DNA from 3 places in the Klebsiella sp. NPDC088457 genome. Region 2 is predicted to be linked to each of the others. Evidence: predicted binding sites of a transcription regulator. Region 2 holds the regulator's gene; each other region holds the start of a gene.

Region 1 (8,158 bases), on a different contig from region 2:
GGCGACGGCAAACTTCAGCGAGACCAGGCCGGAGGCGTCGTTCATCAACGCCTCGCCCTGCAGAATCCCCATAATTTTTTTCGGGATGCGCCCTTCTCCGACGATGCCCGACAGCGCCACGGCATCGGTCGGCGACAGTACCGCCGCCAGCGCGAAAGCCGGAATCAGCGGAATCCCCGGGACGATCCAGTAAATCAGGAAGCCAATCCCGACCACCGTCACCAGCACCAGAGCCAGCGCCAGTCCGAGAATCTCTCGCCCGTGCTCAATAAACTCACGGGTCGGCGTCTTCCAGCCGTCGGCAAAGAGCAGCGGCGGGATAAACAGGACCAGGAAGAGTTCGGGGTCGAACTCAACGTGCAAACCAAAGGTCGGCCAGGCTAACAGCGCGCCAATGGCGATTTGCATCAGTGGTAGTGGAACCTGAAAGGGCAGGACACGCGTCACCACCCCGGAGAGAGAGACCACGAGGGTCATGATGAGTATGGTAAAGAATATTTCCATGTGTTCCCTGTTTGCAGCGTTTTCTTATTTTGCACCTGAGGCGTCATGTCTCTGGATAATACGCTACTCAGATTAACGCAAAAGGAAACAGGATGTGGCTTAAAAAATAAAACGGGCGGCCTGAGCCGCCCGTTAGCCGCAGGAAAAGCTTAAATCGCCCAGCCGCCGGCGTAGAAGATCACCAGCGCCGCCGCAATGATGACGGTCCCCAGGTTCAGCTTACGCCACTCCCCGGATACCAGACGGCCAATCACCAGGGTGGCAAAACCGATCATGATGCCGGTGACGATGTTACAGGTCAGTACGATGAACACCGCGGTAATCAGCCCCGCCATCGCATCAACGAAATCGTTGAAGTCGATTTTCGCCACGTTGCTCAACATCAGCAGGCCGACGTACATCAGCGCCGGCGCCGTTGCATAGGCAGGCACCAGGTAAGAGAGCGGAGAGAGGAACAGAATCAGCAGGAACAGCACGCCAACGGTGACGGCGGTCAGACCGGTTTTGCCGCCCGCCGCGGTGCCTGCCGCCGATTCGATATACACCGCCGCCGGAGCCGCCCCGACCACGCCGGAGAAGACGCTGCTCAGGGAGTCGGTGGTCAGCGCTTTCCCGCCGTTGATAATCTGCCCGTCTTTATCCAGCAGGTTCGCCTGCCCGGCGACCGCGCGAATGGTGCCGGTGGCATCAAATACCGCCGTCATCACCAGCGCCAGCACGCTGGGCAGCACCACCGGATTCAGCGCGCCGATGATATCGAGGCTGCCAATCAGCGAGTTGCCCTGGTCATCGCTCAGCGAGGGCATCGCGAAAATACCGGAAAAGTGTACGTTCGGGTCAAAAATCAGGCCGACGATCGAAACGCCAATAATGGTCAGCAGGATCCCGCCCGGCACTTTCATTTTTTCGAGGCCGATAATCACCGCCAGCCCCACCAGCGACATAATCACCGGAAAGCTATCGAAATGACCGAGCGTAACCGGCAGACCGTCCAGCGGGTTTTTAATCACCAGGCCCACGCCGTTGGCGGCGATCAGCAGCAGAAACAGACCGATACCAATACCGGTGCCGTGCGCAACGCCCTGCGGCAAATTGCGTAGGATCCAGCTGCGGATGCCGGTGGCGGAGATAATGGTGAACAGCACGCCCATCAGGAATACGGCGCCCAGCGCTACCGGAATGCTGATATGCTGCCCCAGCACCAGGCTGAAAGCGGTAAAGGCGGTCAGCGAGATCGCGCAGCCAATGGCCAGCGGCAGATTCGCCCACAGCCCCATGACGAGGGAGCCGACGCCGGCAACCAGGCAGGTGGAAACAAATACCGCCGCCGGAGGGAACCCGGCTTTACCCAGCATCCCCGGTACCACAATCACCGAGTACACCATCGCCAGGAAGGTGGTTAAGCCGGCAACAATCTCCTGACGCACGGAGCTGCCGCGAGCTGAAATTTTAAACCAGGCGTCTAGTGAACCGCCGGTACGCGCTGAAGGCGTAGACATAGAAAACTTCCCCTGAAAATTTTAATCGTCCGTCGGTATGCGTGGTGGACCATCCACTGCCAGTTAAACGCGATCTCCTTGTGCTACCTCACAGCGCCAGGGGGGCTGCAAATAGCAAACGTTTAACTCCGCGCATACGCTACGGTGGTCAGAATGAATTTACCCACCCCTCTGAAAAGAGGTAAATAGCGGGCAAAATAAAAAGGCAAACGATTATCCAGCCTTTAGATAGGCCTTTTCAACTGAAGTTTGTGGTCATTCGCTAAATTTTGCTTATGGCGTTCATGAAATAACCAGCGGGTGCGCAAACGTTATCGTCCATGCGCAATCCGCTAACATTTTTGTATTATGTTGCGCGCCATGGTCGCCGGTCATCACAAAAACCACTGTCTCAGCCCGGCAGGGTGAACGGACCGCCGCGCTGGATCGCTCGCTGCCAGGCCGGGCGCTGCTCGACCCGCTCTCGCCATTGCCGGATATGCGGTAAATCCTCAATACCGCCGCGCGCCAGTAGCGCCATCACCGGGAAGCTCAGCTGGATATCAGCCATGCTGAGCTGCGCGCCGGCAAACCACGGCTGGCGAGAAAGATGATCCTCGATATAGCGGGCGTGAGTGGCAATTTGCCGGTTCAGCCAGGCCTTCTGCACGCCCTTGCCCAACGCGTTGCCTAATGTGCGCATGCCGAGCGGAATCGGCGGTTTACCGAGGCTGGCAAACACCAGTTTCAGCAGCAGCAGCGGCATCAGCGACCCCTCGGCATAATGCAGCCAGAAGCGATATTGCAGCTTATCCGCCATCGCCTGCGGCCTGAACTGCTGTGCGTTGTCGTAGGTTTCCTGCAGATATTCCAGAATGGCGCCCGACTCCGCCAGCACGTAGCCGTTATCTTCCACTACCGGCGATTTACCCAGCGGGTGGATCTTCTTTAACGCCGGGGGCGCCAGCATGTTTTTTTCCCGCTGGTAGCTGACTATTTGATAAGGCAGCTGGAGTTCTTCGAGCGCCCATAGCACGCGCTGCGATCGCGATTGATTGAGATGATGTACCGTCAGCATGAGGCCTCTCCCGTTATTCGTTCGAATTAACTATAGGAACTGACGGCGATTGACGGAAAAATTTCGCTGAAATAAACGGGTGAAATCACCGGGCTGTGCCACAATTACAGTGTCGGCGCAATCCGGAACCTCCAGCAACATCTTGCGCAATACCGAGGGGAGCCGATGTCGGGGGAAACCCTCCTGGGAACCATCAGGATAGAGTAAAAAGACAAAGACCGGAAAACAACTAAAGCGCCCTGTTGTGGCGCTTTAGTTTTATCAGTCATCTTCCAGCAGGCGCGCGCCGGTCCCCTCTTCGCCCAGCTTATCTCCCGGGTTACGCAACGGGCAGTCGCGCCGCGACAGACAGCCACAGCCAATGCAACCATCAAGCTGATCGCGCAGCGCGGTTAAGGTATGAATGCGCCGGTCCAGCTCTTCCCGCCACTGCGATGAGAGCTGCTTCCACTCTTTCGCACTGAGGTTATGCCCTTCCGGCAACACGCCAAACGCATCGCCGATGGTCGCCAGCGGAATACCGATACGCTGGGCAATCTTGATGATCGCCACGGCGCGCAGCACGTCGCGCCGATAGCGTCGCTGATTGCCGGTATTACGCTGGCTGTGAATCAGCCCTTTGCTTTCATAAAAGTGCAGGGCGGAAACGGCAACGCCGGTGCGTTTTGCCACTTCCCCTGGGGTCAGCAGCGTTTTGATGCGGGGTGATTTCTTTTCCATAAAAGCGCTTTACCTCAAGTTAACTTGAGGAATTATACTCGCCCGCAGACAAAACGACGAATCGAGAATTGAGAGAGGCCGCTTTATGTCCCATCAGGATATTATCCAAACGCTTATTGAATGGATTGATGAACATATCGATCAACCACTTAACATTGATGTAGTCGCCAGAAAATCGGGATACTCAAAATGGTATCTTCAGCGGATGTTCCGCGCCGTTATGCATCAAACGCTCGGCGATTACATTCGTCAGCGCCGGTTATTGCTGGCGGCGGAGGCGCTTAGAACCACCCAGCGTCCGATCTTTGATATTGCGATGGATCTTGGCTATGTGTCGCAGCAGACGTTCTCACGGGTCTTCCGCCGGGAGTTCGACCGCACCCCCAGCGACTATCGCCATCAGATTTCCGCCTGACCGATTTGCGTACCTGGGCGGAGCGCCATCGGGGAGTTCACCAGCCAGCGTCTGAACTCCGGCAGCGGCATCGCCCTGGCAAAGTGCCAGCCCTGACAATACTGAACGCCGCGCTGCCGTAGCCAGTTGACCTGGTCTGGCGTTTCGACCCCTTCGGCAACGATCTTCAGACGCAGACTGCAAGCCATATCAATAATATGCTCGACGATCATCCGGCTGGAGCTATTGGTGGTGAGGGTATCGATAAAAGATTTATCGATCTTAAGAATGTCCACGTTCAGCGAGTGGAGATTATGGAGATTGGAATAGCCGGTGCCAAAATCATCAATGGCGATCTCATAGCCCGCCTCGCGAAAGGCCTGGATAACCGGCGTGGTTTTCTGCACATCAATAAACCCACGTTCGGTGACCTCAATTTTTATCTGCTCGATGCGGATCGCGTAGCGCTCCGCCTTTTCACCGATTTGGGCGATAAGCCGCGATGAGTGAAAATCGGTAGCGGAGAGGTTAATCGCCACATACAGCTGCGGATGCCGCGCCAGAAACTCCCCCACTTCCGCGAACAGCTCGTCCACGACATAGTCGGTCACCCGGGCCATCATTCCTTCATTTTCCGCCAGCGGAATAAATTCGGCCGGGCCCATCACCGGGCCATCGCACCCCGGCCAGCGCAGCAGCGCTTCAACACCGACGCAGCGGTTATTTTTAATATCGATGATCGGCTGATAATGCAGGCATAGCTGACGGCGATTTAACGCGCGCTGCAACTTCTTGCGCGGGGAATGGTATTGTTGCCGGGTTCGCGACCACACCAGCAAAATCAGCATGCTACAAATCAGACCCAGCGGGAGGGTGAGCGTCATCTGATCGTATAAGCCCTGATAATAGCTGGCGTATGAAGTGGACATAATCACGGCGATCGGGCGGATTGCCGAGTGGGCGACGGTATACACCCGGTTGTCATGCTGGAAAAAGGCGTCCTGGTGACGAATTTGCCGGTGTAACCCACGCACGTCGGCATTGCGGCTGGTGGAAAAAAAGAGGTGCGTTTTGGTATCAAACAGACCGTAGGCCAAATCTTTATCACTTGATATTAACGAACTGTAGGAAAGTGGGTTAATCACCGCGACGTAGCGTCCGCGCTGCATATAGTTCATGGCAAAGCCGGGATAGAAAGGCGTATCGCGGTAGTAGTAGATAGCGACATCCGGTCTTTTGGTATAGTTCGCCGGCGGAATACGCCAGGGAGTATCAGGGTGTACCGCGGTAGAACAAAAAAACCGACTGCCGTTGGCATAAATTAAATCATCAACGTAAAGCGAACTGCGAACAATCGTCAGCATATATTGCTGATGGCCAGGAGAGCATATTGTCCCTTGATATTGCATGGCCATTTCCCGCGCCCGCTCGGCCTCATAAATGACCATTTCCGTTTTTTGCAACGCCAGTTGAGAAAATGAACGAAGCTGGTCCGTGGTTTCCGCTTTAGCTCTGATTTGCGCAAACCACAGCGCCAGAACCACCGGTAGCAGGACCACGAGGGTAATACCAAATGTTCTCAACACCTTGTGCAGTGTGCGACGATTCATTTCCGCTGTTTATCCATGCGATACGCCTTAATCACGGTAAAAGATCACTCCTGTTGTAATACAACAGAGACTATTTCCAGCAACCCGCTATTTGATGTAAAACCCCACCCTCAATAATGATGAATAATACTGATTTCATCGGGAATCGAGAAACATTCTCGACATTATGCGAGCAGTACCACGCTCTGATTCGGTTTATCCGTACGCTCGTCGGAAATAAGTCATAAAAGCCGCAGAGAAACGCGACAAAAAAGAAATCAAAGGCCGGGAATGTGAAGTTTATAGCCTGAGTGAACACTAAAAATATCCCCCACCATTATCCACAATAATAACAAGGTTAAAAAACAGCCAAAAAAAACGCCCATTTTTGGCTGGCGAATAAAACAACAAGTGTGATATAGTTCACACAACTTAATGAAACAAGAACAGTGTTTCATTACTCCCTTGATCGCCCGTAGATAGCCAGAGCGCCACGTCATTGTCAGTCTCGCCAGGTTGTCAAAGGCACCCGACTTTCTTTGAGGATGAGGTTGATGGCTTCCATTACTACCAGTGTCATACTCTTGCGCTGGCCGCTGGTGAGCGCGGTTTTGATGTTTTTGGCCAGTTCGATGAACATTCAGCTGCGCAAAAGTGACTATGCGGGACTAGCGGTGATTTGTAGCTGCCTCGGCCTGGTCGCCGCCTGCTGGTTTGCCACCGGCCTGTTAGGTATCACCCTGCTGGATATCGCCAAAATCTGGGGCAACATCAAAGACGTGATGGTCGACGTCATGAGTCAAACGCCGCCAGAATGGCCGATGATGATGACCTGATAATAAAAAAGCTTCCCTGCGGGAGGCTTTTTTATTTACCCGGCGCTCACGACGGGCAATCCGACGATATTTTAATAAACTTATCATTATAGATAATATACTTATTGCCAGGCTGGCGCAGTGCCGCCTGGCGAACCACATCCCCAGGCCGCAAATACCAGGCCTCACCCTCTTCTTCCGTTGATTCACACCCCGGTTTGATCAGCAGCTTAAACCAGGTATTACCGCTGTTGCTGACGCTCCCCGCCTGGCGATCGAAAGCCCATTGGAACTGTACCTGCCGCGGACGCACCACCAGAATCGTCTCCATCACCACGATCGGATCGATGCCGATCGCCGCGCCGGCGGCATTGTAGGCGATACGGTTACGGGTGGGAATTTCGCGAAATGCAACCCGGTAGTATCGCTCGCGGTTATCCTGCGGGCCGTGATAATAGAATTTAAAGTACTCCCCTTCCCCGGCCTGCAGGGTCAGCTGACGCGGAGCAAAGAGCAGCTCGCCGTCCGTCGGACGCGAGCGCACCTCGTTGCCTCCCGGACGGTCGATGCCGATGACTGAAATCTGGTACAGGTGCGCGCTCTGGTTGTTATTCAGTACCCGTTTGGCGACAAAATTATCCTCCGCTCCCAGCGAAAAGGTTAAGTTGCCGACGGCGATCGCCCCACTCGTTGCGGGCAAGCTGAGCAACAGCAGCCCCGCAGCGGCCTGCAGCAGTTTAATTAATATTACGCCACGTCGCCTGGACATGAATCTCTCCTGAAGCACTCACTTCACCAAACCAGCCATCGTTATCAATCGTTCTTAACGAAATATCGTCGTTCATCGGGATGGAAAATTTTACCGTGGTCTTGTTCATTACCCCGGCATCGCCGGAAGCATCCGTCCACGGCGTCGTCAGCCACAGCGCATCCGTCATATCGCGCCAGCGGCCGTCACAGCCTGCGTCGTAGGTTTTGACGCTGCCACTCTGGGTGGTAAATGCCAGCAGCCCCGGAAAGGGGACTTTTGTCGTGCCGTCTGCCGAACTGAAGAGGCAGTAGGAACGACCGGCGATCGACTGCGCCGGACCGGTCACTTTGATCAATACCTCATCGGCGGCCGTTCTTCCGCTGGTGGTGACGATATAGCCAATATCGAGCGCAGGCTGCCCCGGGCCGACGTTTCCCTCGCGTGAGGGTGAGCTGATGTACTCATCGGAGATAATGCTGATGCTAAAATCGCGCGGCTTAATAATGAGCGAGTTGGAGGTCGAAAACTCATACCAACCGGACTCCGGCGAAGTGGTGTTCTGAAAACGGAAGTTAAACAGATCCTGGGTGTTGATATCGCTGATGCCCAGCGCCACCATCTGCTTAAAAAAGTTGCTGGAAAAGAAGATGTAGACCGCATCCGAGGCTTTCATCTCGTTAAAGGTATAGTAATAGGCGGTACCGCTAACCGGCTTCCAGCTATTCCCGTTCAGGCTGAACTGCATATCATATATATTCACCGCTGAGGTCAACGATGAGTTATTAATGGCCGGGAAAATATGGATTGAGGTATTGCTCAGTCCGTTATG
Region 2 (8,158 bases):
CTGGTTTAAGGTCCAGGATCCGACCCTGATGAAATATATTCTGTATAAAGGCTTTATTGGCGTCGACGGAATTAGCCTGACGGTAGGTGAAGTCACTCCGACGCGTTTCTGCGTACATCTGATCCCGGAAACGCTCCAGCGCACGACGCTGGGGGCGAAAAAACTCGGCGACCGGGTGAATATCGAGATCGACCCGCAGACTCAGGCGGTGGTGGATACCGTCGAGCGGGTGCTGGCGGCGAAAGAAGCGGCGCAAAAAATCAGCGAAGAGTAACGCAGAATTAACGGCAGCATAGCAGCATAAAAGAAAAATCCCCCGTATTACCGGGGGATTTTTTTACCGAGCGACGCGGAGTCCATTTTCGGCGCCGCGGGAAAAGACCACCTGCCAGAGCTGAATATCCCGCGCACGAAAAGCGCCTGCGCAGGCATTCAGGTAGTAACTGAACATGCGTTTAAAACGTTCCGAGTAGTTATCGGCGATTTCCGGCCAGCTGGCCAGAAAACGCTCATACCAGGCCATCAGCGTCGTGTCGTAATCGGCCCCGATGTTGTGCCAGTCCTCCATCACGAAATGCGATTCGCTGGCCTGCGCAATCTGGCGCACCGACGGTAAGCAGCCGTTAGGGAAGATATATTTATTAATCCATGGATCGACGTTGTGGTCCGTTTTTTTCGAACCAATGGTGTGCAGTAAGAAACGGCCATCGGCGCTCAGGTTGCGGTCGACCACCGAAAAGTAGGTGTCATAGTTTTTAGGGCCGACGTGTTCAAACATCCCGACGGAAACAATACGGTCAAAACTATCATCTAAGTCGCGATAGTCCTGCAGCAAAATAGTGACGTCTAGCCCTTCGCAGCGCTGTTGCGCCATTTTTTGCTGTTCTGCAGAAATGGTGACGCCGACCACGCTAACCTGGTAATTTTTGGCCATGTAATAAGCCAGGCCGCCCCAGCCGCAGCCAATATCCAGCACCCGCATGCCTGGCTCCAGCTCCAGCTTGCGGCAAATAAGATCGAGTTTTGCCTGCTGAGCTTGTTCCAGCGTTTGCGCATCTTTCCAGTAAGCACAGGAATATTGCATATAGGGGTCGAGCATGCGGCTGAAAAGATCGTTGCCAAGATCGTAGTGCTCTTTGCCGACGATCCACGCACGTTTTTTACTTTGTAGATTGAACAGGCGTGCGCTCGCGATACGCAGCGTGTCTTTCAGATGGTGAGGAAGCTGACTTTCCAGTCCGGCGCGAAGCACTTTATGGAAGAATATATCCAGCCGTTCGCAATCCCACCAGCCGTCCATATAACTTTCACCTAACCCCAGAGACCCTTCCTGTAAAACACGTTTAAAAAAGAGCGGGTTTTTAATCCGGAGATCGGAGGGGGCGGGCCCATTAATTTCAATGCCCGCGCGACCGAGCAACTCGGCTGCAATTCGGTACCAGTCGTCGTTTGGTACGCTTACTTCTTCTATACACGATGAACTCATAGCTTCTCCATCACGCCCAAGTGATCAGAACCTTAAAACAGCGTAGACGCTTTTTTGGCTTTGTGAGAAATCTCACGGAATATCCGTGAAGCTGCTATCCGACGTAGAACAGAGGAAGGGTGATAACCCTTGCCGAAAGGCCTTCCATGGTGAAACGGGATGCATCCTGCCCCCGTTAAGTGCAATAAACTTTCTATTTATGTGATGCCGGATCCAGTATAGGCCGCTAATATCGGGCTTTCAATAAAAATATATTAGCAGGCTAATTACTGTACGATAACATCAGTGAAATAATTCTATGCATGCGACGACTCCGTCGTCAGGCAGGCGGTATGACGCTGCATGAGGTATCCAATCCCGGCCAGCGCAATCGAGACCAGCATCACGCTGGTGGTGGTCAGCAGCGGAGTGGCGATCAGCGCGGAAACCAGCAAACTGGTCAGGAAGCACAGGCCGAGCTGCAGGGTGTTCTGCAGCGCCGCGGCGCGGCCGGTGGCCTGCGGGAACGGCTTCAGCGCTTGGGCGACGACGATCGGGTAAATACCGCCGTTAACAATCGCCATGACGCAGAAGGGCACCATCAACGCAACAATTGATACATCCGCCAGTCGGCCAACCAGCCAGGTGGCCGCGACGCTGACGGCGAAAATCACCAGCAGCCACGGGAGCAGCTGATTTCCCTGCCATTTTTGTAGCGCCGCGCGACAGCCATAGCCGCCAACTAAAAAGGCGATGGTCTGCGGGACATAGCTCAGGCCAATGGCGGTGGGGCCATAGCCCATCTCGTGCAGAATAAACGGTGAGCCGGTCAGCCAGGCGAAAAAGCTGGCGGAGCAGGCGGCGTAAATCAGTACATTACCGCTGTACTCGCGGGAGCGCAGCAGGGCAAGGAAGGGCAGCTTTTGCGCAGTGGCGCCGGGCTGCCTGTTCGCCGGTTTAAGCCGCAGGGCCGGCAGCATCAGCAGCACCGCGATAGCGAACAGGGTGGCGAAAATCGCCTGCCATTCGAGGTGCGTGAGTAACCAGCTGCCGAGCAGCGGCGCCAGCGCCGGAGATAAGCCCACCAGCGGCATAATGGTGGCAAAAATGCGGTTAGTGCGCTGGGCAGGGTAATAGTCGGTCACCATCGCCTGCCAGGTCACCGCCGCCGCGCAGACGCCGATGGCCTGAATAAAGCGCAGGACCAGCATCAGCGTGGCGTCACGCACCCACAGCATCCCGAGGCAGCTGATAGCGAAAATCGCCAGCCCGGACAGCAGAACCGGTTTGCGGCCGTAGCGGTCGGAAACCGGCCCCCAGAACAGCTGGCCGTGGGCGAAGCCGGCGAGGAATAAGCTCAAGCTGGCGCTCACCGATGCCGCTGAGGTATTCAGATCTTGTTGAATAGCTGAAAAAGCCGGCAGGTACATATCGGTGGCGAGGAAACCCAGCACGCTGAGTCCCGCCAGCCACACTAAAAATCCTTTCCCAGGTTGTTGCATAACATTCTCTTATAGATGCGGTCTGATGCCGCAGAGTGTAGGGAGTGCATAATGGCTTGTGAAACGCTAATATTTGCTACATGCATTCAAAAATTTTGCAGGCAGAATATGTGGTCCGAATACTCACTCGAAGTCGTTGATGCTGTTGCCCGCAACGGTAGCTTTAGCGCAGCGGCGCAGGAGCTGCATCGCGTACCTTCAGCAGTCAGCTACACCGTACGCCAGCTCGAAGAGTGGCTGAAGGTTCCCCTTTTCGAACGTCGCCATCGCGATGTTGAACTCACCCCGGCCGGGATCTGGTTTTTACAGGAAGGGCGTTCTGTTATCAAAAAAATGCAGATCACCCGCCAGCAGTGTCAGCAGATTGCCAACGGCTGGCGCGGGCAGCTGTCGATCGCCGTCGATGACATTGTTAAACCGGCGCGTATGCGGCAGATGATCGTCGATTTTTATCGCCACTTTCCCGATGTCGAACTGATTGTTTTTCAGGAGGTGTTTAACGGCGTCTGGGACGCGCTGGCCGACGGACGCGTGGAACTGGCGATTGGTGCGACCCGCTCGATTCCGGTGGGCGGGCGCTACGCCTTTCGCGATATGGGGATGCTAAGCTGGCACTGCGTGGTGGCGAGCCATCATCCGCTGGCGCAGATGACGGGCCCGTTGAGCGATGATATGTTGCGCAACTGGCCGTCGCTGGTGAGGGAAGATACCTCCCGCTCGTTGCCGAAACGCACAACCTGGCTACTGGACAATCAGAAAAGGGTGGTGGTACCCGACTGGGAATCGTCGGCGACCTGCCTGTCGGCGGGACTCTGCGTCGGGATGGTGCCGACGCACTTTGCCCGTCCGTGGATCGACCGCGGCGAATGGACCGCGCTGGCGCTGGAAAATCCGTTCCCGGACGCGGCGTGCTGCCTGACCTGGCAGCAAAGCGATACTTCGCCGGCGCTCGCGTGGCTGCTGGATTATCTGGGCGACAGTGAAACGTTGAACCGCGAGTGGCTGCGGGCGCCGGAGTAACCGGCGCCGTGGGGAAGGTTAGCGGCGGTAGTCGACGAACGGGCCGTCAACGACCGAGCGGCGTTCCACCAGACGCGGGTGAACCTCGATCGACTGCGACTCTTCGCGCTTGTTGACGATACGATCCATCAGCATGTTGAAGGCGGCTTCGCCGAGAGAATCTTTCGGCTGATGAATGGTGGTCAATGCCGGGCTGAAATAGCGGGCGTTGCGCACGTTATCATACCCGATCAGCGAAATATCCTGCGGCACGCGCAGGCCCATTTCGTCCGCCGCGCAGATGGCGCCCATCGCCATGATGTCGCCGCCGCAGAATACCGCCGTCGGACGGTGCTGCTGGCTGAGGATCTGCTGCATCGCCCGGTAGCCGGATTCCGGTTCGAAATCTCCCTGAACAATCCAGCTTTCCGGAACGGAAATCTGCGCTTCTTTCATGGCTTGCATAAAGCCGGCCAGCCGTCCGGCACCGGTATTACGCTCCAGCGGGCCGGGGATCACGCCAATTTCACGGTGGCCGCGTTCGACCAGGTAGCGGCCAGCCATATAGCCGCCCTCGAAGGCGTTATCGATGACCGAATCGGTAAAGTCGGCCTTCGCTTCACCCCAGTCCATCACCACCATCGGAATGTGGCGGTACTCTTCCAGCATGCTCAATACCGATTCCGGGTATTCCGAGCACATCACCAGCAGGCCGTCGACGCGCTTTTGCGCCATCATCGACAGGTAGGCCTGCTGCTTTTCAAGATCGTTCCACGCATTGCCCAGAATCAGGGTATAGCCTTTCTGGAAGCAGCTTTTCTCTACGGCTTCGATAATCTCAGCGAAATAGGCCGCTTCGCTGCTGGTGGCCAGCAGGCCGATAGATTTGGTGTGATTAACCTTCAGACTGCGCGCAACCGCACTGGGGGAGTAGTGCAGCTCTTTGATCGCCGCCCAGACCGCGTTGCGGGTTTCTTCAGCAACGAAGCGGGTTTTGTTAATCACATGTGAAACTGTTGTAGTGGAAACGTTTGCGCGCTTCGCTACATCTTTAATTGTTGCCATTACTTCTCACTCCAGACCTTGACCTGATCGTCTGATTATCGGTACGTAAACGTTTGCCTATACACACCCTGAGTACAATGTTCAACATTGCATCACGTCGGGAAAACGACACAGAACGACAGGAAGGGGTCAATGGCCGATACGCTTTCAAATTAGCGTGGGATTTTGTCCGATCTTGCGGCAAAGGGGAAGAGCAAAAATGTGCATCACCCTAAATCTCAGAAGATTTTTACGCTATATTGTGCAAAAATGAGCAAGCTCACTTTTCATGTGGGGATAACAGGGGGAAAAATTGATGGATACAGATTTGAAGTTTTCGCTGACCACAACGATTATTGTTCTGGGTCTCATTGTTGCCGCCGGGCTGACGGCGGTACTGCACTGATTTTGCCGGGGGAGAGCGCTCTTTCCCCCAACGTCCCGCCATTATTATCAATTTTGCAAAAATCTTTTGCCATTCCGTTTACTTTTGTTTTTCTGTGATTGATGTCATGCTTTTGACTTCTGATGAGATGCCGTCGCTGAGGACGGTCTGCTGGAGTCATTGAATGAAAATCAACTTTCCCCTGTTAGCGCTGGCGATCGGCGCGTTTGGTATTGGTACGACGGAGTTTTCCCCGATGGGGCTGCTGCCGGTCATTGCCAAAGGTGTCGACGTCTCTATTCCGGCTGCGGGAATGCTGATCAGCGCGTATGCGATTGGCGTGATGGTCGGCGCGCCGCTGATGACCTTACTGCTCTCCCATCGCGCGCGCAGAAATGCGCTGATTTTCCTGATGGCGATCTTTACTCTCGGCAACGTCCTCTCCTCAATGGCGCCGGATTACACGACCTTGCTGATCTCGCGCATTATCACCAGCCTTAATCACGGCGCTTTCTTTGGCCTGGGGTCGGTGGTTGCGGCGAGCGTAGTGCCAAAACACAAGCAGGCCAGCGCGGTGGCGACGATGTTTATGGGGTTGACCATCGCCAATATTGGCGGCGTTCCGGCGGCAACCTGGCTGGGTGAAACCATCGGCTGGCGGATGTCGTTTCTCGCTACCGCGGGCCTCGGTCTGGTGGCGATGGCCAGCCTGTGGTTCTCTCTGCCAAAAGGCAGCGCCGGCGAGCGGCCGAATGTTAAACAGGAGCTCACCGTGCTGATGCGTCCGCAGGTGCTTTCCGCGCTGCTGACCACGGTGCTGGGGGCCGGGGCCATGTTTACCCTCTATACCTATATTTCGCCGGTGCTGCATACCATTACGCATGCGTCGCCGCTGTTCGTCACCGCGATGCTGGTGCTGATTGGCGTCGGCTTCTCGCTGGGCAACTACCTGGGCGGTAAGTTTGCCGACCGTTCCGTTTCCGGCACGCTGAAAGGCTTTCTGCTGCTGCTGATGGTTATCATGCTGGCGATTCCGCTGCTGGCGCAAACCCAGGTGGGGGCGGCGATTAGCATGGTGGTGTGGGGAGCGGCGACCTTTGCCGTGGTACCGCCGCTGCAAATGCGCGTGATGCGCGTCGCTCATGAAGCGCCGGGGCTCTCTTCTTCGGTGAATATCGGGGCGTTTAACCTCGGCAATGCGCTGGGCGCGGCTGCCGGTGGGGCGGTGATTTCCGGTGGGCTGGGCTATGCCTTTGTCCCGGTGATGGGGGCGATTATTGCCGGCGTGGCGCTGCTGCTGGTGCTGTTCGGCGGCCGCTCGCAGCCTGAAGAGGCGTTTGCCGGGCAGTAACCGGGGATACGCAGAAGGGGCAACCCTTCTGCGTAGGCGATTTATGCCGCCAGATTGGCCGCCACAAACGTCCAGTTTACCAGCGCCCAGAAGTGCGCCAGATACTCTGGGCGGGCGTTACGGTAGTCGATGTAATAAGCGTGTTCCCAGACATCCACGGTCAGCAGCGGCGTAGCCTCGCCAGTCAGCGGCGTGCCCGCATTGCTGGTGGAGACAATACTCAGGCTGCCATCGGCATTTTTTACCAGCCATGTCCAGCCGGCGCCAAAGTTCTTCGCTGCCGCATCGCTAAATTGCGCTTTGAAATCGGCAAAGCTGCCGAAAGATTTGGCAATGGCTGCCGCCAGTTCACCTTCCGGCTCACCGCCGGCATTCGGCGCTAGGCAGTTCCAGTAAAACGTGTGGTTCCAGACCTGAGCGGCGTTGTTAAAGACGCCACCTTCTGAAGTACGCACGATCTGTTCTAAAGATTGGCCTTCAAACGCGGTGCCTTTGATCAGGTTATTGAGGTTAGTGACATAGGCCTGGTGATGTTTACCATAGTGGTATTCCAGGGTTTCGGCGGAAATGTGCGGCGCGAGGGCGTCTTTTGCATATGGTAATGCAGGTAATTCGAACGACATTGTTACTCTCCTTATAACTTCTTGTTTTCTTCTCACATTTAAAGGATGTATGACCATCCGGATACAGCGTGTACTGCGCTTCGCCGCGGCGAGTGCGACAGCTTTTTATTGTGACAAGGATGCTAACACTTGCCGATGGTAGTGAAAAGCCTTACTCCGATAAAGGTTATATTGAACAGGTCAGATGGAGGAAACCAGAGGCAGGTCGCGCTGGAAGGAAGGGCATCTGCGGCGCGTACATCGCTTAACGGCGGTGAAATATAGCTTTTTTTCAGGAGCGGTCTGTTTTGCCGGCGGCGGGTTCGCGCCAGATAGCCTGCCGCAGGCGCGGCAGGAGAGGCTTAGCGAATGGTTTTCGGCGTCATCACGCGGCGGGCGCCGACATAGTGGCGAACCCAGTAATCTTCGCTTAACGAGGTTATCTGAATATCGCGACCGGTGCGCGGCGACTGAATAAATTTGCCGTTGCCGACGTAGACGCCAACGTGGTCAGCGGTGCCGCGGCCACGGGTGCGAAAGAAGACGAGATCGCCGCTTTGCAGTTCGCCGCGATCCACCGGGCGGGCATCGCGCAGGTGATACATTTCATTAGCCGTGCGCGGGATGCGAATTTTCACCAGATCTTTATAGGCGTAGTACACCAGGCCGCTGCAATCGAAGCCGGTTCGCGGCGAGGTTCCGCCCCAGCGATACGGTTTGCCAATCTGATCCATCAGCTTCGACATCGCCGTGCTCTGCGCTTTTTGCACGCGGGCCTTATGCGCATCCGCCAGCGTCAGCGGCTGTTCT
Region 3 (8,158 bases), on a different contig from region 2:
TTCCGGCGCCCACGGGCTGACGCCGCCGGTCACCCGCTGCGCGCTCAGCTCCCAGCCGCTTTCCGGGCTGTTAAACGCCATATTGCGCAACTGCAGGCGGTCGGCAGCAAAGGGTAAAGAGGAGGAAGAGGGGGAAAGATTTAATGTCCCGTCGCTGAGCACAATCTCGTCGGCATGCAGCGGGTCGCTGAACTGGCGGGTACTGAAGCCGATATCCACCGCTTTCGCCACCAGCGTCGGCGGTTTGCCGTCGCGACCGAAGGTGACATTTTGCAGCTGCAGGTGAAGAGGGGAAGAGAAGTTGTGCTCCATCGCATCGAAGGAAACCTGCCAGCCGGTGCCGTCGCTCAACCAGGCGCTGGCCTGACGTGACCCCCAGTGGGTCTGGAGCAGGAAATAGAGGGCAATCACCACCACCACCAGGGCGATCGCTAGCCACAGAATCAGCTTTCCAATAAATTTCATGATCTTCCATCCTGAGAAGTGCACATAGGGCTGTTATGCACGATTTATGCGCAATCCTCAAGACAGGAGTTGTTTATTTGAATGACAGAGTGATGGGAGATACGTTTTATTCAGCCATACCCGGAGGGCGGTGTGAAGGCCGCATCCGGGATATTCTGCCGTTATCCCGGCAGGCCATGCGCCACCGGGGCTACGGGTTTAATTCTTCTCTGGCGGGAACACTAAATTCAGCACAATCGCGGTGATCCCCCCGGCGGCGATGCCAGAGGAGAGCAGGTTCTTCAGCCAGTCAGGGGCGAACTGCAGAATCAGCGGCTGCTGGGAAACGCCGAGACCCACCGCCAGCGACAGGGCGATAATCAGAATCGCGCGGCGGTTGAGCGGTTCGCGGGAGACGATACGCACCCCGGAAGCGGCGATGGTGCCGAACATGACCAGCGTCGCGCCGCCGAGTACCGGCTCCGGAATGTGCTGGACAAAGCCGCTCACCGCCGGGAACAGCCCGAGGACGATCAGCATCAGCGCCACCACAAAACCGACGTAGCGGCTGGCGACGCCGGTCAGCTGAATCACGCCGTTATTCTGGCCGAAACAGGAGTTCGGGAAGGTGTTGAAGACGGCGGAGACAAAGGAGTTCAGGCCGTTGGCCAGCACGCCGCCTTTCAGGCGCTTCATGTACAGCGGGCCGGAAACCGGCTGCTCGGAAACGTCAGAGGTGGCGGTGATATCGCCAATGGTTTCCAGGGAGGTGATCATAAACACCAGCATCAGCGGCAGCAGCAGGCTCCAGTCGATGCCCAGGCCGTAGTAGAGCGGGGTCGGTACCGTAATCAGGCTATCGTTGGCAGGCGCGCTATTTGCCGGCAGCATATCAAGCAGCCATGCCGCCAGATAACCCGCCGCCATGGCGATAACCAGCGACGCGATGCGCAGGTAGGGGTTGCGCTGGCGGTTGAGGATAATGATCAGCGCCAGGACGATACCCGCCAGCAGCAGATTTTTCGGCGCGCCGAAGGTATGGTCGGCCATCGCCGCATAGCCGCCGCCGATGGAGGTCAGCCCGACCTGAATCAGCGACAGGCCGATAATCATCACCACCACGCCGGAGACCAGCGGGGTAATCACCCGCCGCGCCAGGTGCAGAACGCGCGAGATGACCATTTCCGTACAGCTGGCCAGCATCAGGGTGCCGAACAGCGCGGCCATCATCGTCGGCACGTCGGCGCCGCCGGTTTTGAGCGCGGTACCGCCCATAATCAGCGGGGCGACGAAGTTAAAGCTGGTGCCCTGGATCGAGAGCAAGCCGGAACCGACCGGTCCCCAGGCTTTAATCTGAATAATGGATGCCACGCCGGAAGCGAACAGCGACATGCTGATGATGTGCTGCGTATCCTGGGCCGGGAGGCCCAGCGCCTGACAGATTAATAACGCCGGGGTGATGACCGCGACAAACATCGCCAGCAGATGCTGGAAGGCGGCGAACAGGGTTTGCGGCAGCGGCGGGCGGTCTTCGAGGCGGTAGATTAATTCGCTGGTTGTTTTATGCGCAACCGGTTGCGCAGCTTCTGACTCGGCGGTGTTAACGGACATCACAAACGATCCCAAGGTGGCAAAGCGGGAATTTTATCGGACTGTAGTGCAAAAGCAAACGTTTGCCAGCGTTTGCTGAGAAATATTTATCCGGCCAATTAACGTGGATGATGGGGCGGTGTTCCCTCTCTCCCGTTACCGTGAAAAAAGAGCCCGGGGAGGCTCACGCCTTCCCCGGGCTATCAGGAGAAATCGCGGGCCCCGGCAGGCACACGCAGCCAGGGCCGTTCAGAGCGCGCTACTCTTCGTGTTCTTCCCACGCGAGGGCGCGTTTCACCGCCTTTTTCCAGCCGTTGTAACGGTAGTTACGCTCGGTCGTTTCGATCCCCGGACGGAACTCACGCTCAATGACCGCTTTCTCCTGCAGCTCATCGAGGTTCTGCCAGAAACCGACCGCCAGGCCCGCCAGGTAAGCGGCGCCCAATGCCGTCACTTCGCGCACTTCAGGACGCTCCACGCGGGTGCCGAGAATATCGGACTGGAACTGCATCAGGAAGTTATTGGCGACCGCGCCGCCGTCAACGCGCAGGGCGTGCAGGCGAATGCCTGAGTCAGCCTGCATGGCTTCCAGCACGTCGCGGGTCTGATAGGCGATGGATTCCAGCGTTGCGCGGATAATGTGGTTGGCATTCACCCCGCGGGTCAGGCCAAAGATGGCGCCGCGAGCATACGGGTCCCAGTACGGCGCGCCGAGGCCGGTAAACGCCGGAACCACATACACGCCGTTGGTGTCCTTCACTTTGGTCGCGAAATATTCGGAATCGAACGCGTCGTTGATCAGCTTCATTTCATCGCGCAGCCATTGAATAGACGCCCCCGCCATGAATACCGCGCCTTCCAGCGCATAGTTCACTTCACCGTGCGGGCCGCAGGCGATAGTGGTCAGCAGGCCATGGGTGGAGGCGACCGCTTTTTCGCCGGTATTCATCAGCATAAAGCACCCGGTACCGTAGGTGTTTTTGGCCATCCCTTCTTTGACGCACAGCTGGCCAAACAGCGCCGCCTGCTGGTCGCCGGCGATACCGGCGATAGGAATACGCGTACCGCCTTTACCACCGATGTTGGTCTGGCCGTATACCTCGGAGGATTTACGCACTTCCGGCAGCATGGCGCGCGGAATATCCAGCGCGTCCAGCATCTTGTCATCCCAGTCCAGTTCGTGGATGTTGAACAGCATGGTACGCGAGGCGTTGGTGTAGTCGGTCACGTGTACGCGACCCTGGGTCATTTTCCACACCAGCCAGGTATCCACGGTCCCGAACAGCAGCTCGCCGCGTTTTGCACGCTCGCGTGAACCTTCCACGTGGTCGAGGATCCATTTTACTTTGGTGCCGGAGAAGTACGGGTCAACCACCAGGCCGGTGGCCTTGCGAATGTACTCTTCCATTCCGTCACGTTTGAGCTGCTCGCAGATTTCAGCGGTACGACGGCACTGCCAGACGATGGCGTTGTAAATCGGTTTGCCGGTTTCACGCTCCCAGACAATGGCGGTTTCACGCTGGTTGGTGATGCCGATAGCGGCGATCTCGTCAGAGCTGATATCGGCTTTCGCCAGCACTTCTACCAGCGTAGAGCTTTGAGAGGCCCAAATCTCCATCGGATCGTGCTCAACCCAGCCGGGCTTAGGATAAATTTGTTCAAATTCACGCTGAGAGACGCTGACGATATTGGCATCGTGATCCATCACAACGGCCCGGGAGCTGGTGGTGCCCTGGTCGAGCGCAACGATATATTTTTTGTCGGTCATAGTATGAGTCCCGTAGTCAGATTACAGCGAAGCGTTGTGTTGCGTCGTCGAGGAGGGGGTTTCTGATTCTTCCTCGACGCAGGTGTCGCAGGGCAGATGGCGGCCAATCAGTTTGCGATAGCAGAACGCGCCCAGCGCGGCGCCAACCACCGGTGCGCACAGCGGCACCAGGAAATAAGGGATATCTTTGCCACCGGTGAAGGCGACCTCACCCCAGCCTGCCAGCCAGGCGAAAGTTTTTGGGCCAAGATCGCGCGCCGGGTTCATCGCAAAACCGGTCAGCGGCCCCATGGACGCGCCGATAACGGCGATTAGCAGGCCAATCAGCAGCGGCGCCAGCGGGCCGCGCGGGATACCGTTGCCGTCGTCGGTCAGCGCCAGAATCACGCCCATCAGGATAGCGGTTATCACCATTTCTACCGCGAAAGCCTGCACAAAATTGATATGCGGATTCGGGTAAGTGGAGAAGATGCCGGCCAGTTCAAGACTTTCGACGCTACCGCGCACCATATTGTGGCTGTGTTCGAAATCGAAGAAAAGATTGTAGTAAAGCCCGTAAACTAAGGCCGCTGCGCAAAAAGCGCCGGCGAATTGAGAAATGATAAAAGGAACAACTTTGCGCCCGTCGAAGCAGGCAAACAGCCACAGTGCGATGGTGACCGCGGGGTTAAGGTGAGCGCCGGATACGCCCGCGGTCAGGTAGATAGCCATCGCTACCCCCAGACCCCAGATGATGCTGATTTCCCACTGACCGAAGCTGGCTCCCGCAACTTTGAGCGCAGCGACGCACCCAACGCCGAAAAAGATCAACAACCCGGTACCGAGGAACTCTGCGATGCACTGGCCTTTTAATGTTGATGTTTGGCTCATATCGAATCCTGAAGCGAAGTGGTGATTATTGTATCTATGAAGGTCGAAGACGACCACGCTGCCTTGTAGGCATAGTGTTAATTTATCGTTAACGAACAAAAACGAGAAATATCGAAATATAAATGTGTGTGCTGCGTCAAGAAAATGAGCGTTTTCGCGCCATAAACGCGTGTTGTGACACATTTACGCCCCCCGGCAGGCGAATTTTGTTAACCCATTGATTAACAATTGCGGGAGAAGTTCCGGGGAAACGAGCCGGATGGGCCAGGTATAGACTGAAAAGTGTTGCAAACCGCAATCTGCGCGGGTTGTCGCTGGACAGGGGCGGCGGGGATTCATACAATCGACAGCATCACCACTGTAGTGCGCTTATTTTCGTTAAGGCGTCACCGCGTAGGTACACAAAATCATTCGGGATGCGGCACGACGGCAAGCGAATGAATCCTCGCAAACTGAAAGTGAGCGAGGGGGCCCGCTAACGCAGAAGCAGCTTGAAGGATGACGTGTACGGGATAGTACTCTATCAACGCCTTGCAAGTTCAGGAGAGGTATGACGATGTCATTAGAAGTGTTTGAGAAATTAGAATCAAAAGTACAGCAGGCGATTGATACCATCACTCTGTTGCAGATGGAAATCGAAGAGCTGAAAGAAAAAAACAACGCGCTGGCGCAGGAAGTTCAGGGCGCGCAGCACAGCCGTGAAGAGCTGGAGCGTGAAAACGGCCAGCTGAGAGAACAACAGCAGGGCTGGCAGGATCGTCTGCAGGCGCTGCTGGGCCGCATGGAAGAAGTGTAATCCACTGATTCCCACCCTCTCCCGTTCGGGGGAGGGTCGCCTTACCCCCTTCTTATATACTCACAAGTTATAGCCAATCTTTTTTTATTCTTTAATCATTGAATCGCTTTCTGGCACGCTTAACGCATCACAACACGACATAAAGAGAGCGGTGCGATGAATAAGTGGGGCGTTGGGTTAACTCTGTTGCTGGCATCCGCCAGCGTTCTGGCAAAAGACATTCAGTTATTAAACGTATCTTATGATCCAACGCGCGAGCTGTACGAACAGTACAACAAAGCCTTCAGCGCGCACTGGAAACAAGAGACCGGCGACAACGTGGTGATCCGTCAGTCGCATGGCGGCTCCGGCAAGCAGGCGACGTCGGTGATTAACGGTATCGAAGCCGATGTGGTGACGCTGGCGCTGGCCTACGATGTTGATGCGATTGCTGAACGCGGTCGTATTGATAAAAACTGGCTGAAACGCCTGCCGGATAACTCCGCGCCGTATACCTCGACCATCGTGTTCCTCGTGCGTAAAGGCAACCCGAAGCAAATTCATGACTGGAACGACCTGATTAAACCGGGTGTGTCGATCATTACGCCGAACCCGAAAAGCTCCGGCGGCGCGCGCTGGAACTACCTGGCGGCCTGGGGCTACGCGCTGCACCAGAATAACGGCGACCAGGCTAAGGCCCAGGAGTTTGTGAAGGCGTTGTATAAAAACGTGGAAGTGCTGGACTCCGGCGCGCGCGGCGCGACCAACACCTTTGTTGAGCGCGGCATCGGCGACGTGCTGATTGCGTGGGAAAACGAAGCGCTGCTGGCGGCTAATGAGCTGGGCAAAGATAAGTTTGAAATCGTCACGCCGAGCGAATCGATTCTTGCCGAACCGACCGTCTCCGTAGTGGATAAAGTGGTCGACAAAAAAGGCACCCGTCAGGTGGCTGAAGCCTACCTGAAGTATCTCTACTCGCCGGAAGGCCAGGAGATCGCGGCGAAGAACTTCTATCGTCCACGTGACCCGGCAGTGGCGAAGAAATATGCCGATGAATTCCCGAAACTGAAGCTGTTTACCATCGACCAGGAGTTCGGCGGCTGGACCAAAGCCCAGAAAGACCACTTCTCGAACGGCGGCACCTTCGATCAAATCAGTCAGCGTTAATCTCCCTGAACGCCCGGTTAAACAACCGGGCGTTTTCTTTTAGTCATCAAATTACGCTACTCTTCCGTTTCTGGTTCGACAGGAAAAGATGATGAGAAGAGTAAAATCCCTTGTATGGCTGCTGCTGGTGCTCGCGCTGGCGGCGGCGGGCGGCGGGTACTGGCTGCATTCCGGTAATCCTGACGCTTTGCGGCAGATTGTTTTGCAGCAGTGTGTTCCCAATCAACAGCAGCATCAAACTCCCTCGCCATGCGCCGAGGTGAATCTGCAGGGCGGCTACGTGCTGTTTAAAGATCGCAACGGGCCATTACAGTATTTACTGATGCCGACCTGGCGGATTAACGGTACCGAAAGTCCTCTGCTGCTAAACCCGTTGACGGCAAACTTTTTCTGGCAGGCCTGGCAAGGGCGCGAAATCCTGAGCCAACGCCGCGGTTCGCCAATACCGGATAATGCCGTCTCGCTAGCGATTAACTCCCGGACCGGGCGTACGCAAAACCATTTCCATATTCATATTTCCTGCTTACGCGAAGATGTGCGCGCGCAGCTGGACAGCCATGCCGCGGCGATCAGCAGCCGCTGGCTGCCGCTTCCCGGCGGCCTGCTCGGCCATGAATATCTGGCCCGTCGGGTTACCGAAGCCGAGCTGGCGCAGCGCAGCCCGTTCCTGATGCTGGCGGAAGAGGTGCCGGACGCGCGTGAGCATATGGGGCGCTTTGCGCTGGCGATGGCGCAGCAGAGCGATGGTTCGCTGGTTTTGCTGGCGACCGAACGTAACCTGTTGGTTTTGAATCGCGCCTCAGCAGAAGAGATTCAGGACCATCGGTGCGCGATCCTGACACAACGCTAGTTTCCCTTCCATCGGCTCTCCTGCTGCTATCTTGTTGATTCTCATCCTTGTTTGATCAAGGGTGAGGATCCGTATGTAAAATTAATGTGAATTCGATCAAAAGATATAAAGGTATACCTTTATATCTTTTTGGATCTCGTTACACTCTCCCCATAGTCATCACCGGCTACCTGGCCGATGACTTATCCATAAAAACGTTTTTATTTCACGTAGTGACATCATTAATTGTTTGTCAGATTTGCGCTTAATAGCGTAAAGGAATATCAACATGAAACTTTCTATCGTGGAAAAAATCGGCTTCGGCGCAGGGGATATGGCGATAAACGTTGTGATTATCGCCATGCAGCTGCTCCTCGCTTATTTCTATACCGATATTTATGGCCTCAGCGCGGCAGATGTCGGCGTCTTGTTTGTGGTTGTACGGATGATCGATGCCGTTATCGATCCGGCGATGGGGGTACTTACCGATAAACTGAACACGCGCTGGGGACGCTATCGTCCGTGGCTACTGTGGTTCGCCATCCCTTTTGGTTTCGCCGTTTACCTGATGTTTATCACCCCTGATATGGTTTATCTGGCCAAGCTGGCGTGGGCGTATGGTACCTATATTTTGATGACCCTGATTTATACCGCCATTACCATTCCCTATATTTCGATGATTGGCGTCATTACCCCGGATCCTGTCGAACGGCTA

Evidence for each region. Region 2 encodes PurR, which represses purine synthesis genes. Its sites were predicted from a motif close to CANGCAAACGTTTGCNTG; they were not measured.
Region 1: a site for PurR is predicted at 2,115-2,132, ahead of ACI2JR_RS07865 (NCS2 family permease). Genes of this name have one in related genera too.
Region 3: a site for PurR is predicted at 2,107-2,124, ahead of ACI2JR_RS12965 (nucleobase:cation symporter-2 family protein). Genes of this name have one in related genera too.

The regions. Positions count from the first base shown of each region.
Region 1 covers NZ_JBJDNH010000009.1:73,782-81,939, reverse strand. The annotation lists gene ACI2JR_RS07870 (Na+/H+ antiporter) at 1-504, opposite strand, end outside; gene ACI2JR_RS07865 (NCS2 family permease) at 654-2,003, opposite strand; gene ACI2JR_RS07860 (glutathione S-transferase family protein) at 2,395-3,060, opposite strand; gene soxR (redox-sensitive transcriptional activator SoxR) at 3,322-3,780, opposite strand; gene soxS (superoxide response transcriptional regulator SoxS) at 3,866-4,195, shown strand; gene ACI2JR_RS07845 (EAL domain-containing protein) at 4,180-5,784, opposite strand; gene ACI2JR_RS07840 (YjcB family protein) at 6,318-6,599, shown strand; gene ACI2JR_RS07835 (hypothetical protein) at 6,646-7,347, opposite strand; gene ACI2JR_RS07830 (hypothetical protein) at 7,316-8,158, opposite strand, start outside.
Region 2 covers NZ_JBJDNH010000003.1:5,123-13,280, reverse strand. The annotation lists gene ACI2JR_RS03155 (riboflavin synthase subunit alpha) at 1-274, shown strand, start outside; gene cfa (cyclopropane fatty acyl phospholipid synthase) at 338-1,486, opposite strand; gene punC (purine nucleoside transporter PunC) at 1,783-2,967, opposite strand; gene punR (DNA-binding transcriptional activator PunR) at 3,076-3,987, shown strand; gene purR (HTH-type transcriptional repressor PurR) at 4,006-5,031, opposite strand; gene ACI2JR_RS03130 (cytochrome bd-I oxidase subunit CydH) at 5,327-5,416, shown strand; gene ACI2JR_RS03125 (MFS transporter) at 5,580-6,746, shown strand; gene sodB (superoxide dismutase [Fe]) at 6,788-7,369, opposite strand; gene ACI2JR_RS03115 (C40 family peptidase) at 7,711-8,158, opposite strand, start outside.
Region 3 covers NZ_JBJDNH010000017.1:91,298-99,455, forward strand. The annotation lists gene ACI2JR_RS12960 (AsmA family protein) at 1-465, opposite strand, end outside; gene ACI2JR_RS12965 (nucleobase:cation symporter-2 family protein) at 664-2,055, opposite strand; gene glpK (glycerol kinase GlpK) at 2,294-3,802, opposite strand; gene ACI2JR_RS12975 (MIP/aquaporin family protein) at 3,824-4,672, opposite strand; gene zapB (septal ring assembly protein ZapB) at 5,223-5,468, shown strand; gene ACI2JR_RS12985 (sulfate ABC transporter substrate-binding protein) at 5,625-6,614, shown strand; gene ACI2JR_RS12990 (CDP-diacylglycerol diphosphatase) at 6,706-7,464, shown strand; gene ACI2JR_RS12995 (MFS transporter) at 7,733-8,158, shown strand, end outside.